DNA from 3 places in the Streptomyces sp. NPDC006372 genome. Region 2 is predicted to be linked to each of the others. Evidence: riboswitches for the same ligand, from Rfam matches in the RefSeq annotation. Region 2 holds a riboswitch; each other region holds the start of a gene.

What was found. A riboswitch is a leader RNA that binds a small molecule or an ion and turns the genes downstream of it on or off. The one in region 2 is predicted to bind cyclic di-AMP.
Positions count from the first base shown of each region.
Region 1: another riboswitch for cyclic di-AMP. It lies ahead of ABZ016_RS11850 (transglycosylase family protein); the one in region 2 lies ahead of ABZ016_RS36415 (M23 family metallopeptidase).
Region 3: another riboswitch for cyclic di-AMP. It lies ahead of ABZ016_RS06120 (LysM peptidoglycan-binding domain-containing protein); the one in region 2 lies ahead of ABZ016_RS36415 (M23 family metallopeptidase).

Region 1 covers NZ_JBEXQJ010000005.1:87,925-92,594, reverse strand. Annotated here, with positions in the region: gene ABZ016_RS11860 (cytochrome P450) at 1-854, shown strand, start outside; gene ABZ016_RS11855 (transglycosylase family protein) at 977-1,924, shown strand; cyclic di-AMP (ydaO/yuaA leader) riboswitch at 2,153-2,319, shown strand; gene ABZ016_RS11850 (transglycosylase family protein) at 2,324-3,028, shown strand; gene eno (phosphopyruvate hydratase) at 3,322-4,611, shown strand.
Region 2 covers NZ_JBEXQJ010000038.1:64,949-69,618, reverse strand. Annotated here, with positions in the region: gene ABZ016_RS36425 (HPr family phosphocarrier protein) at 1-94, shown strand, start outside; gene ABZ016_RS36420 (GntR family transcriptional regulator) at 238-933, opposite strand; gene ABZ016_RS36415 (M23 family metallopeptidase) at 1,122-1,907, opposite strand; cyclic di-AMP (ydaO/yuaA leader) riboswitch at 1,920-2,084, opposite strand; gene ABZ016_RS36410 (pitrilysin family protein) at 2,276-3,664, opposite strand; gene ABZ016_RS36405 (pitrilysin family protein) at 3,661-4,670, opposite strand, start outside.
Region 3 covers NZ_JBEXQJ010000002.1:357,624-362,293, forward strand. Annotated here, with positions in the region: gene ABZ016_RS06110 (DUF2092 domain-containing protein) at 1-605, opposite strand, end outside; gene ABZ016_RS06115 (polyprenyl synthetase family protein) at 848-1,858, opposite strand; cyclic di-AMP (ydaO/yuaA leader) riboswitch at 2,363-2,541, shown strand; gene ABZ016_RS06120 (LysM peptidoglycan-binding domain-containing protein) at 2,545-3,324, shown strand; gene ABZ016_RS06125 (HAD family hydrolase) at 3,288-4,136, opposite strand; gene ABZ016_RS06130 (GNAT family N-acetyltransferase) at 4,310-4,670, shown strand, end outside.

The DNA of each region.
Region 1 (4,670 bases), on a different contig from region 2:
TCCACGAGTTCGCCTTCCCGCTCCCCATCTACGCCATCTGCGACCTGCTCGGCGTCCCGCGCGAGGACCAGGACGACTTCCGGGACTGGGCGGGCATGATGATCCGTCACCAGGGCGGGCCCCGGGGCGGGGTGGCGCGGTCCGTGAAGAAGATGCGCGGCTACCTCGCCGATCTGATCCACCGCAAGCGGGAGGCGCTGCCCGCCGAACCCGCCCCGGGCGAGGACCTCATCTCCGGGCTCATCCGCGCCTCCGACCACGGTGAGCACCTCACCGAGAACGAGGCCGCGGCCATGGCCTTCATCCTGCTGTTCGCCGGTTTCGAGACAACCGTGAACCTCATCGGCAACGGCACCTACGCCCTGCTCACCCACCCCGGGCAGCGCGAGCGGCTCCAGCGGTCCCTGGCCGCCCACGACACCGCGCTCCTCGAGACCGGCGTCGAGGAACTCCTGCGCTACGACGGTCCCGTCGAGCTCGCCACCTGGCGTTTCGCCACCGAGCCGCTCACCATCGGCGGGCAGCGGATCGCACCCGGCGACCCGGTCCTCGTGGTCCTGGCCGCCGCCGACCGGGACCCGGAGCGGTTCGCGGACCCGGATGTGCTCGACCTCTCCCGCCGCGACAACCAGCACCTCGGTTACGGTCACGGCATCCACTACTGCCTGGGCGCCCCGCTCGCCCGCCTGGAGGGCCAGACGGCGCTCGCCACCCTCCTCACCCGCCTGCCCGACCTGCGGCTCGCGGCGGACCCGGCCGAGCTGAGATGGCGTGGCGGACTCATCATGCGCGGGCTGCGCACGCTGCCGGTGGAGTTCGCACCGGCCAAGAGTGACGAAACATCAGAGCTGTGATCTTCACGTGATCTGCGCGGCATGAACTTGTGACAAGTGATCGTCTGCCGATACGTTCACCCATCAATACGGCTCGGGGGTTGCCTCGTGCCGGTCACTGCTGTCTCGCGAAAGGTCTCCGTATGCTCTCCGGGAACGGTCGGCACCGTCGCCCCCGCCAGGCTCCGGCTCTCCTCGTCGCGGCCGGAGTGACCGGCTCCGCCATCGCGATCCCGCTCCTCGGGGCCTCCGGTGCCAGTGCGGCCGACGGCACGACCTGGGACCGGGTCGCGGACTGTGAGACCGGCGGCGCCTGGAGCCAGAACAGCGGCAACGGCTACTACGGCGGCCTCGCGCTCTCCCAGGACGACTGGGAGAAGTACGGCGGACTCGACTACGCCGCGAGCGCCGATCTGGCCAGCCGCTCCCAGCAGATAGCCGTGGCCGAGAAGATCCTCGCCGACCAGGGTGTCGGCGCCTGGCGCACCTGCGGACTGCTCTCGGGTCTGGAGCAGGGCAAGGGGTCGGACTCCTCGGGCTCCTCCGACGCGTCCGGTTCCACGGACTCGCCCGGTTTGCTCGATTCGCTCGGCTCGTCTCCTTCCGAAAGCCCCTCCTCTTCTCCGTCGTCGTCGCCTGACACGCCGTCGGCCTCGAAGGGTGAAGACTCCACGTCCGACGACAGAGACTCGTCGAAGGATCGGCAGCCCGACGCCTCCCCCTCGGCCACCTCCGAGAGCGACAAGTCCGACGACGCGCAGCGGGACGACGAGTCCTCGGCGCTGACCGACACCGGCTCCGGCCGGCACCGCGGCCCCAGTGCCGACGAGACCGGCGCGTCCGGGGACAGCCGTACGGACGAGTCCACGGGCCGTCACGCCTCGCGCGGCGACGGGGACTCCCGTGACGCCTCCGAAGGCTCCTACATCGTGGGTGTCGGCGACAGCCTCTGGTCCATCGCCGACTCCCTTGACCTCAGCGGCGGATGGCACGAGCTCTACGACGGCAACAAGAAGGCCGTCGGTGCCGACCCGAACCTCATCCGTCCCGGTGAGAAGCTCGCGGTGGAGGGCGAAGCGGACGAGAAGTAGCCGTTCGGACACTGCGGAAACCGGGGCGGAAGTCGCCCCGAAACCGCGCGAGTTCACGTCCTGTTTCGCGGTGAATGTCCCGTTTGAGGCCCGTGAGAGATAGATCTCAGAAGCCTTGATCGTCTTTGAAATTCGGCGGATCGCGTGTCTACCGTCGTGATCGCTCGTCACCACGAGCCCCGGCTGCCGCAACGCCGAATCCTGCCAGCGGCCGTACGGGAACAGTCGTCGCGTCAAGCGCCGTAGGCAGGAGCGGGGGACCCAAGGTAGGTGCCCGACCGGCCACTTGTGCCGGAAGGGCTAGGGGTGAAGCCGTGTCCCGGGAGGGACGCGGCCGGGCAACTCAACCGGCCCGAACCCGACAGCTCACCTCGCAGGCGTCGGTGAGGGGATCTCTCCATGCTGTTTTCCAGCAATGGCAAGCACCGCCGTCCGTCCAAGGCCAGCCGTGCCATCGCCGTCGCCGGTGTCACCGGCGCCGCCGTCGCCGCCCCGCTGATGGCGACCGGCACCGCCTCCGCCGCCACCACCTCCGAGTGGGACACCGTCGCCCAGTGCGAGTCCGGCGGCAACTGGTCCATCAACACCGGCAACGGCTACTACGGCGGTCTGCAGTTCTCGGCCTCCACCTGGTCCGCGTACGGCGGCACCCAGTACGCCTCGACCGCCGACAAGGCCAGCAAGGACCAGCAGATCCAGGTCGCCGAGAAGGTCCTGGCGAGCCAGGGCAAGGGCGCCTGGCCGGTGTGCGGCAAGGGCCTGTCGGGCGCCTCCACCGGCAGCGGCTCCTCCGGTGACTCCGCCGACTCCGGCAGCTCCTCGCAGCAGAGCCAGCAGCAGAGCACCGAGTCCCGCGAGACCCAGCAGCAGCCGGCCTCCCGCTCCGACGAGCGTCCGGCCGCCAAGAAGACCGTCACCACCCCGACCGGCAAGAAGGTCAAGAAGGGCGACGGCGAGTACAAGGTCGTCAAGGGCGACACCCTCAGCTCCATCGCCACGGAGAAGAAGGTCGAGGGCGGCTGGGAGAAGCTCTTCCAGCTGAACGAGGACATCGTCACGGACGCCAACCTCATCTACCCGGGCCAGCAGCTGCACCTGAAGTAAGCAGCGGCCCCCGCCCGTCCCGGGCGGCCCCCGTCCCCACGGGCTCCCCGCCCCGGTGCGTCTCCCCCCGTACGCACCGGGGCGGGGTTTCTTCTGCCGGGTTTCTTCCGGCGGTCTTTGCGCACCGGCTTTGTTCCGTTCGGAAACAATTTACTCTCGGTTCTGTCCATGGGGTGGGCGACCCGGTGGCCGATCGGCCCGAGCCGGTTAGGCTCATGTCGCGAGCCACCGGCCCGCACCTCGCAGGGCCCGAGCGGCCCGCGTACCCGCGTCACATCAAGAAGGAGATGCTCGTGCCGTCCATCGACGTCGTCGTAGCCCGGGAAATCCTGGACTCCCGAGGCAACCCCACGGTCGAGGTCGAGGTCGGCCTCGACGACGGCAGCACCGGTCGTGCCGCCGTCCCGTCCGGCGCCTCCACGGGCGCCTTCGAGGCCATCGAGCTCCGCGACGGCGACTCGAACCGCTACCTCGGCAAGGGTGTGGAGAAGGCCGTTCTCGCGGTCATCGAGCAGATCGGCCCGGAGCTCGTCGGTTACGACGCCACCGAGCAGCGCCTGATCGACCAGGCGATGTTCGACCTGGACGCCACCGACAACAAGGGCTCCCTCGGCGCCAACGCCATCCTCGGCGTCTCCCTCGCCGTCGCCCACGCCGCCTCCGAGGCCAGCGACCTGCCGCTGTTCCGCTACCTGGGCGGCCCGAACGCGCACCTGCTGCCGGTGCCGATGATGAACATCCTGAACGGCGGCTCGCACGCCGACTCCAACGTGGACATCCAGGAGTTCATGATCGCCCCGATCGGCGCGGAGTCCTTCTCCGAGGCCCTGCGCTGGGGCGCCGAGGTCTACCACACGCTGAAGAAGGTCCTGAAGAGCAAGGGCCTGGCCACCGGCCTCGGCGACGAGGGCGGCTTCGCCCCGAACCTCGGCTCCAACCGCGAGGCCCTCGACCTCATCCTCGAGGCGATCAAGGAAGCCGGCTACACCCCCGGCGAGCAGATCGCCCTCGCCCTCGACGTCGCCGCGTCCGAGTTCTACAAGGACGGCGTCTACACCTTCGAAGGCAAGGACCGCTCGGCGGCCGAGATGACCGAGTACTACGCGGAGCTCGTCGACGCGTACCCGCTGGTCTCCATCGAGGACCCGCTGTTCGAGGACGACTGGGAGGGCTGGAAGACCATCACCGACAAGCTCGGTGACAAGGTCCAGCTCGTCGGCGACGACCTGTTCGTCACCAACCCCGAGCGCCTCGCCCGCGGCATCGAGGAGGGCGCGGCCAACGCGCTCCTGGTCAAGGTCAACCAGATCGGTTCGCTCACCGAGACCCTGGACGCCGTCGAGCTGGCCCAGCGCAACGGCTTCAAGTGCATGATGTCCCACCGCTCCGGCGAGACCGAGGACGTCACCATCGCCGACCTGGCCGTCGCCACCAACTGCGGCCAGATCAAGACCGGCGCCCCGGCCCGCTCCGAGCGCGTCGCCAAGTACAACCAGCTGCTGCGCATCGAGGAGATCCTCGACGACGCGGCGGTGTACGCCGGCCGCAGCGCGTTCCCCCGGTTTCGCTCTGCGAACTATTAAGCACAGCAAGGGCTGACCCTTACGGGGTCAAGCCTGAGCCAGTCGTACGTACGTCCCCG
Region 2 (4,670 bases):
CCTCGCCTCCGACGCCGAGGGCGCCGACGCCGCCCTGGACCGGCTCGCGAAGCTGGTCTCCGAGGGTCTCGAGGAACTGCCCGAGACCGTCTGAGTATTTTTCGCGCCTGATCCGGCGCACCCCGAAGGGTCCGTCCGATTTCATCGGGCGGGCCCTTCGCCTTTATCGAATTCCCTGCCTGGGGCAGCACAAATAATCCCCCGAGAAATGCCCGTTCTTTGTATACGGCTTCCGTGTTAATGCCGCGGGCTCGCCGTGTTTACGGGATGTTGCGAGTTCCTCACACGCTCGGCACGCTCCCCGGCGGAGCCGAATCGCAGGCGGTGCGCGGCCGTCGCACGCTCGGTGTGCAGCGCCGTGACCGCCCGCGCGCGCTCGCTGTCCCCGCGCGCCACCGCGTCGACGATCGCGCCGTGCTCGGTCCAGGACTCCACGGGGCCGGCCGGTGCCTCCACCGCGTACATCCAGGCGATCTTGTGGCGGAGCTGGGTGAGCGTCGAGGTCAGGGCGGGGCTGCCGGAAGCCTGCGCGAGCGTCTCGTGGAACCAGCCGCCCAGCGAGCGCAGGTCGTCGCTGTTGCCCCGGCGGGCGCGCTCCTGGCCCAGCCGGACCAGCCCGCGCAGGACTTTCAGATGCGCCTCGGTGCGGCGCTGGGCGGCACGGGCGGCGCCGAGCGGCTCCAGCAGCGTACGCATCTCCAGCAGGTCGGCGGCCTCCTGCTCGCTGGGTTCGGCGACACAGGCCCCCGCGTGCCGTCGGGTCACCACGAAGCCCTCGGCCTCCAAAGTGCGCAGGGCCTCCCGGACGGGCACGCGCGAGACGCCGTAGCGGCGCGCGAGGAGTTCCTCGGTCAGCCGGCTGCCGCGCTCGTGGACACCCGCGACGATGTCGTCCCGGATGGCCGTGCACACAGACTGCGCGGGAATACGCATGACCGACCTCCGCTTAATCCCCGTGAAACGTCGACGAGTGACGTGTGTTCCGTGACTCTATTGCAATCAGCGGGAATTTCCGACGGCTATCCGGAATCCATGGATATTTTTTGGACAGGCGGACGTCACAAACGCCGAAAGCCCCGGCTCGGCGAGCCGGGGCTTCGGGAAGCGGAGCGGTGTGCCGCCTAGACGTTCACGCCGTGCGAGCGGAGGTAGGCGAGGGGGTCGATGTCGGAGCCGTACTCGGGGCTCGTCCGGGCCTCGAAGTGCAGGTGCGGGCCGGTGACGTTGCCGGTCGCGCCGGACAGGCCGATCTGCTGGCCGGGGGTGACCTTCTGGCCGACCGAGACACCGATGGACGACAGATGGCCGTACTGGGTGTACGTGCCGTCGTTCATCTTGATCACGATGTTGTTGCCGTAGGAGCCGCCCCAGCCGGCCTCGACGACCTCACCCATGCCGACGGCGTGGACGGAGGTGCCGGTGGCGGCGTGGAAGTCGATGCCGGTGTGGCTGCCGGAGGACCACAGGCCGCTGCTGGCCTTGTAGCCGGTGGAGACGTACGAGCCGGAGATCGGGGGCACGAAGGAGTTGAGGCGCTTGCGCTCGGCCTCACGGGCGGCGCGCTCCTTGGCCTCGCGGGCCTTCTCGGCCGCCTCCTTGGCCTTCTTGGCGGCTTCGGCGGCCCGCTCGCGCGCGGCCTCCTCGGCCTTCTTCTTGGCGGCGGCCTCTTCGGCGGCCTGCTTCTGGGCGGCGGCCTGGGCGTCGATCTGCTGGGCCACGGTGTCGCCGAGGGTGACGACCGGGGTGAGGCCGGTCTGCTCGGCGGCGGGCTCGGCGGCGAAGGCCGGAGCGGCCACGGTGCCGATGACGCCGGTGGTGGCGAGGGCCGCGACTCCCGCCGCGCGGGCCGTGCCGCGCTGGATCCTGCTGGGACGCCGGTGCTTCCCGGTGGCGCGCGTGAACGCCATGAAGTGGCTGATCCTTTCCTTCCCTCTCGCCTACCGGGTTAGCTGACGGGTTCGGAGCAGGAAGGTCTCCTACGGACCCCCTCGCGGTGCGCGCGGGCGTCCGATTCACCCCAGGGACTGCGGTGGGTCCCCGGCTCCCCTGGCTCGCGCCGTACGGGGACTCGGCGATGACTGTCCGGTGCCGCGGGTGCGGCGCACTGCCTGACGAACAGCCCGGACGACGCTAAGCGGCACCACTTTCAATTCCCAAACGGATCTAAGATTTTGTAGCGCATCCCACAGGGCAGACGGGCAACTCCCGTACCAATTCGGGCATAAAGGGGCCCTGGTGCCTTTGAAGACAACCAGGGCCCCTGCGCGCGGTGCCGTTACTCGGCGGCCACGACGGTCACTTCGCCGATGCCGAGGGCCTCCACAGGGCCCTTGATCTGCGCCGCGTCACCCACGAGGACGGTCACCAGACGGTCCACCGGGAATGCGCTGACGGCCGCCGCGGTGGCCTCCACGGTGCCGGTCGCGGCGAGCTGCCGGTACAGCGCGGCCTGGTAGTCGTCGGGCAGGTGCTGCTCGACCTGGTCCGCCAGCGTGCTCGCGACGGCCGCCGCCGTCTCGTACTTCAGCGGCGCCACGCCGACCAGGTTCTGCACGGCGACGTCCCGCTCGGCGTCGGTCAGCCCCTCGGCGGCGAGGGTGCGCAGCACCGTCCAGAGGTCCTCCAGGGCGGGCCCGGTGTTGGGCGTGTCCACGGAGCCGCTGATGGCGAGCATCGCCGCACCCGTCCCGTCCGGGGCGGACCTGAGGACCTGGGCGAACGCCCGCACGCCGTAGGTGTAGCCCTTCTCCTCGCGCAGGACACGGTCCAGACGGGAGGTGAGGGTGCCGCCGAGGCAGTACGTGCCGAGCACCTGGGCGGGCCACACGCGGTCGTGCCGGTCCGAGCCGATCCGGCCGATCAGCAGCTGGGTCTGGACGGCGCCCGGACGGTCCACGATGACGACCCGGCCCGTGTCGTCGGCGGTCACCGGCGGCACCGGGCGCGGCTCCGCCGAGGAGCCGGTCCAGGAGCCCAGCGTGTCGCCGAGCAGGGCGTCGAGGTCGATGCCGGTGAGGTCACCGACGACCACGGCGGTGGCCGTGGCGGGGCGGACGTGCTTCTCGTAGAAGGCGCGGACCGCCGCGGAGTCGATCGCGGCGACCGTCTCCTCGGTGCCCTGCCGGGGCCGCGACATGCGCGAACCGGCCGGGAACAGCTCCTTGGAGAGCTCCTTGGCGGCGCGGCGGGAGGGGTTGGCCAGCTCGTGCGGGATCTCGTCGAGGCGGTTGCGGACCAGCCGCTCGACCTCGCTGTCCGCGAACGCGGGCGCCCTGAGGGCGTCGGCGACCAGGGCGAGTCCCTTGGCGAGCCGGGAGGCCGGCACCTCCAGGCTGAGCCGGACACCGGGGTGGTCGGCGTGCGCGTCGAGGGTGGCACCGGCGCGCTCCAGCTCGGCGGCGAACTCCTCGGCGGAGTGCTTGTCGGTGCCCTCGGAGAAGGCCCGCGCCATGATCGTGGCCACACCGTCGAGGCCGGCCGGTTCCGCGTCCAGGGGCGCGTCCAGCAGCACCTCCACGGCGACGACCTGCTGGCCGGGGCGGTGGCAGCGCAGCACCGTCAGGCCGTTGGCGAGCGTGCCGCGCTCGGGGGCGGGGAAGGCCCACGGCCGGGCCTCGCCCTCCCGCGGCTGGGGGTGGAAGTCCATCGTGGCGAGCTCGGTCACTTGGCCGCCTCCTCGTTCTCGTTGGTGGCCGCGGCTGCGGTGTCCTCGGTGGTGCCGGCGTCCTCGGCGGCCTCCGCGTCGCCGGCCTCGTCGGCGACGGGCTCGTAGACGAGCACCGCGCGGTTGTCGGGCCGCAGGCGGGCCTTGGCCACCTCCTGGACCTCCTCGGCCGTCACCTCCAGCACGCGCTGCACGGCGGTCAGGGCGAGCTGCGGGTCGCCGAACAGCACGGCGTACCGGCACAGTTCGTCGGCGCGGCCGGCGACGGTGCCGAGCCGGTCCAGCCACTCGCGCTCCAACTGGGCCTGGGCCCGCTCCATCTCCTCGGCCGTCGGGCCCTCCTCGGCGAACCGGGCGAGCTCCTCGTCGATGGCGGTCTCGATCACCGGCACCTCGACGTCACCGGACGTCTTCACGTCCAGCCACCCGAGGGAGGGCGCCCCGGCGAGCCGCAGCAGGCCGAAGCCGGCCGCCACCGCCGTACGGTCCCGCCGCACGAGACGGTTGTACAGGCGGGAGGACTCGCCGCCGCCGAGGACCGTGAGGGCCAGGTCGGCCGCGTCGCACGCGCGCGTGCCGTCGTGCGGCAGCCGGTAGGCGGCCATCAGGGCGCGCGCCGGGACCTCCTCCTCGACGACCTCGCGCAGCTGCTCGCCGATGGTCTCCGGCAGCGAGCCGTCCCGGGGCGGGTGCTTGCCGTCGTGGCCCGGGATGGAACCGAAGTACTTCTCGATCCAGGCCAGGGTCTGCTCCGGGTCGATGTCGCCGACCACGGAGAGCACGGCGTTGTTCGGCGCGTAGTAGGTGCGGAAGAACGCGCGCGCGTCCTCCAGGGTCGCCGCGTCCAGGTCGGCCATCGAGCCGATCGGGGTGTGGTGGTACGGGTGGCCCTCCGGGTAGGCGAGGGCGGTCAGCTTCTCGAAAGCGGTGCCGTACGGCACGTTGTCGTAGCGCTGACGGCGCTCGTTCTTGACGACGTCGCGCTGGTTCTCCATCGACTCGTCGT
Region 3 (4,670 bases), on a different contig from region 2:
GTGTCGTCGACGGCCTTCAGGGCCTCCTCGGCGAAGTCCTTCGGCGTGGCCGGCGGCTGCTCCTTCTCGTGCTTCGGGCTGTCCGAGGCGGTGCCGTGGTAGACCTCGTTCGACTTGCTGTCGTAGCCCCAGAGGTCCTTGCCGTTGTGGACGACGCTGTACTCGGCGGCGTTCTCCAGCAGCGACAGCTTCTGCTTCTCCGGGCCGTCGACAGCGACGCGCAGGGTGTGCGTGCCGGAGGCCAGTTCGGTGAGCTTGGACGTCGGGTCGGCGGAGGAACCGCCCTCGCCCGGGCTCGCCGCACCGGACATCAGGCTGCTCTCCAGCCCGCCGAGGTCCGGCAGTCCGAGATCCGTGCTGATCTTCACCGTGCCGGACAGCTGCTGCACGTCCGACTTGGCGATCTTCTCGATGAGCTGCTGTGCCGTGATCTTCGGGAGGTCGGGGTCGCCCGAGTCGGCGAGTGCGGGGACCAGGCCGATCGTCGCGGCCGCCACCCCCATCACCGTGACCGGGACGACGTACCGCGCGGCTTTGCTCCGCCGGGAGCGCTGCTCGTCGACCTCCCCGGCGGTCGTGTTCTCGTCGGATGCGTACGGTGCCATGTGTGCCCTACCTCCGTGGTCGGCGGCGGCTGTCCGTGTCGTCCACGCACTCGTCCCTGAGCCGCCATTCTCACCCGAACAGGTGAGGAGTGGTGTTCTTCGGTGGTCTCCATCTGACCAAATCGGCCGGGGAGATACGTCAGACCGCGGGCTCAACTCCACGTACTGCTGGGGTATGACACGGAGGGGCGGTGTCTCCCCCGACCCGTAGGGGGCGGGGGATGAACCGGACCGGTGCCGCGCTAGCCGGCGCGGTGCACCACGGCGTCGCTCAGCTCCACGAGAGCCGCCTTCGCGGCGCACTCCGGCAGGGGTGCCAGGGCCGAGCGGGCGTCCTGGGCGTAGCGGACGGTGTCCCGGCGGGCCTGTTCCAGCGCCGGGTGGGCGCGCAGCAGGCGCAGGGCCTCGGCGTGCCGGGCGTCGTCGGTGAGGTCGGAGTCCAGCAGCTCGCACAGGGCGATGTCGTCCGCGAGCCCGAGCCGGGCCGCGCGCTCGCGCAGCCGCAGCACCGGCAGCGTGGGGATGCCCTCGCGCAGGTCGGTGCCCGGGGTCTTGCCGGACTCGTGGGAGTCGGAGGCGATGTCCAGGACGTCGTCAGCGAGCTGGAAGGCGACGCCGAGCCGCTCGCCGTACTGGGTCAGCACGTCCACGACCGTCTCGTCGGCGCCGGACATCATCGCGCCGAACCGGCACGACACCGCCACCAGCGAGCCGGTCTTGCCGCCCAGCACGTCCAGGTAGTGCTCGACGGGGTCCCGGCCGTCCTGCGGTCCGGCCGTCTCCAGGATCTGCCCGGTCACCAGCCGTTCGAACGCCTCGGCCTGCACACGGACCGCCTCGGGGCCGAGGTCGGCCAGGATGTGCGAGGCGCGGGCGAAGAGGAAGTCGCCGGTGAGGACCGCGACGGAGTTGCCCCAGCGGGTGTTCGCGCTCGCCACCCCGCGGCGCACGGCGGCCTCGTCCATCACGTCGTCGTGGTACAGCGTGGCCAGGTGGGTCAGCTCCACGACGACGGCGGACGGCACGATCCCGGGCGCGTACCGGTCACCGAACTGGGCGGAGAGCATCACGAGCAGCGGACGGAACCGCTTGCCGCCGGCCCGCACCAGGTGCTGGGCGGCCTCCGTGATGAAGGGCACCTCACTCTTGGTGGCCTCGAACAAGCCTTCCTCGACAGCCGCCAACCCGGCCTGGACATCGGCTTCCAGAGCCTGGTCCCGCACGCTCAGCCCGAACGGCCCGACGTCGGTCACGAGGGGTCTCCTGTCTGCTGTGTCTGCCGGTGATTACGCGGATTGTCGATAGGTCGCTGCCCTCACTCGAGTCAGCGTATCCGGTCACGTTTCGATCACCGCCAGCGCCCATGGTTACAGGCCGGGTGGTATCCGATCACGACCTCCATGTTTTCGATCAGTCCATAAGAACAGACATTTATCCACTTACCAGGAGGTAGCGAGATATAAACGATTTGCCGCGTTGCGTAAGTTAATTCCCTTTGCTGATATGTACCGCACAGGCTCGTGATCAGTGAGTTCGGTCACGTCGCCCCTTTTGCCCCCTCGCTCCGGCACCGGCCCGTACCCCCTTCCACCGAAAGCCAGTTGAGCCTTGGCTCCCGCAAAGGATCAAGCGGGCCAAACCACTCAGACCAAGGTCAACCGGCTCGGAATGTGACTCCGGTGCTTGTTCCCGACATGTGCTCTCGCATACGTTCCCGGCTTGTCCGGCGGACCGCCGAATCCTGCCGCCGCCCGGACACCCCACACACACCGACTCACTCACGCAGGGCAGGAGCGGGGGACCCAGGTAAGTCGCCGGTCCGCACAGCGGACCGGCTCGGGGTGAAGCCGCGTACGGCAGCACAGCGCCGTACGCGGCCGGACACCTCCCGGCCCGAACCCGACAGCTCACCTCGCAGGCGCCGGAGAGGAACATCGCCATGGCCGGACGAGGCATGCACCGTCGCAGCAGAACCAGCCCGCTCACCCGAGGCGTCGTAGCCGTCGGAACCGGCGGAGCGGCACTCACCCTTCCGCTCCTCGGCGCGACGCACGCGAGCGCCGCCGAGCCCCAGAGCGCTCCCGTCGTCGCACAGTCCGTGCACCAGGCGGCCCAGCCCGCCAAGTCCCTCGCGTACACCGTGGTCAAGGGCGACACGCTCTACCGCATCGCGGACAAGTACGACGTGTCGGGCGGCTGGAAGCAGCTCTACAAGGACAACCGCGCCGCCGTCGGCGACAACCCGAAGCTGATCCACCCGGGTCTGAAGCTGAAGGTGAAGACCGCCAAGGCGGACGCCGCCCCGAAGCAGGCGACCAAGTCGTCCGCCCCCGCCAAGCCGGCCGCGAAGCCCGCCACGGGCGTCGCCCAGGCCGCCCCCGCCGCCGCGAAGACCTACGCGAACAACCTCGACGGGTGGATCCGCGAGTCGCTGGACATCATGGCGCAGAAGGGGATCCCGGGGTCGTACGACGGCATCTACCGCAACATCATGCGTGAGTCGTCCGGCAACCCCCAGGCGATCAACAACTGGGACTCGAACGCCGCCGCGGGCACCCCGTCCAAGGGCCTGCTCCAGGTGATCGACCCGACGTTCGCCGCCTACCACGTGCCCGGTACCTCCTTCGACCCGTACGACCCGGTCGCCAACATCACGGCGGCCTGCAACTACGCGGCGGCCCGCTACGGCTCGATCGACAACGTCAACGGCCCGTACTGATCCACCCCGCCCAGCAGTCGCTCGAGGACGACGGCGATGCCGTCGTCCTCGTTCGACAGCGTGACCTCGTCGGCCACGGCCTTGAGTTCGGGATGGGCGTTGGCCATGGCGACGCCGTGGGCGGCCCAGTCGAACATCGGGATGTCATTGGGCATGTCACCGAAGGCGATGGTGTCCGCCGGCCGCAGCCCCAGGTGCTCGGCGGCCAGCGCCAGGCCCGTCGCCTTGGTGATGCCGCACGGCTGGAGTTCGACCGTGCCGGGCCCCGACATTGTCACCGTCGCCAGTGAGCCGACCACCGAGCGGGCCGTCGCCGCCAGCTCGTCGTCCGTCAGACCGGGGTGCCGCAACAGCACCTTGCTGATGGGCTCGCACCACAGGTCGTCCCGTCGCTCGACCCGTACGGCGGGCAGGGTCGGGTGCGGCATGAGATAGCCCGGCTCGATGAGCGTGAGCCCGTCGACCCCGTCCTGGTCGACCGCGGCGTACACCTCCCCCACCTCGGCCTCGATCTTGCCGAGGGCGGTCTCCGCCAGTTCACGGTCCAGCGTGATGGACCACAGCAGCCGGTCCGCGCCGGCGTCGTACACCTGCGCGCCCTGGCCGCACACCGCGAGCCCCGTACAGCCGAGGTCGTCGAGGAGCGGCCGCACTCTCGGGGCCGGCCGGCCCGTCACCACGAGGTGCTGGGCGCCGGCGTCCGCCACCCGCGCGAGTACGGCGAGAGACCGGTCGGAGAAGGTGTCGTCGCCGCGCAGCAGCGTCCCGTCCAGGTCGGTGGCGATGAGTGAATATGCGAGGGGTGCGGCCATGATCAGAGAATACGGACAGCGCGCCCGTTCGTTTCATCGCACGGTGGACACCGATTGCCCGATTGAGGGCCCCTCTGCACCAGTTGGCAACAACATGGTCCGCTACCTACCCGTGAGGCCGTCCCGAGCGGTACCTTCCAAGTGTCCAGGGGGGACTTGATCGGGGGGTCGGGTTGAGCAGTGGGCGCATTCGTGTGGCCGGGGCCGGGGAGCTTCGCGAGGCGGAGAGGGAGCGCTGGCGAGCGCTGCGCGCCGCGGCGGAAGCACCGCGCAACCCGTTCATGGAACCGGAGTTCACCGAAGCCGTGGGCCGGGTGCGGCCGCAGGCACGGATCGCGGTGGTGTACGACGGGCCGGAGCCGGCCGGCTTCCTGCCCTACGAGCGCGGCCGGTGGGGTCAGGGCCGGGCGATCGGACTCGGCGTCTCGGACGCGCAGGGCGCGATCCTGCGGCCGGGCCTGGACCTGGAGACGGGCGAACTGCTGCGGGCCTGCTCGGTGTCCAGCTTCGCCTTCGACAACCTGGAGGCCGAGC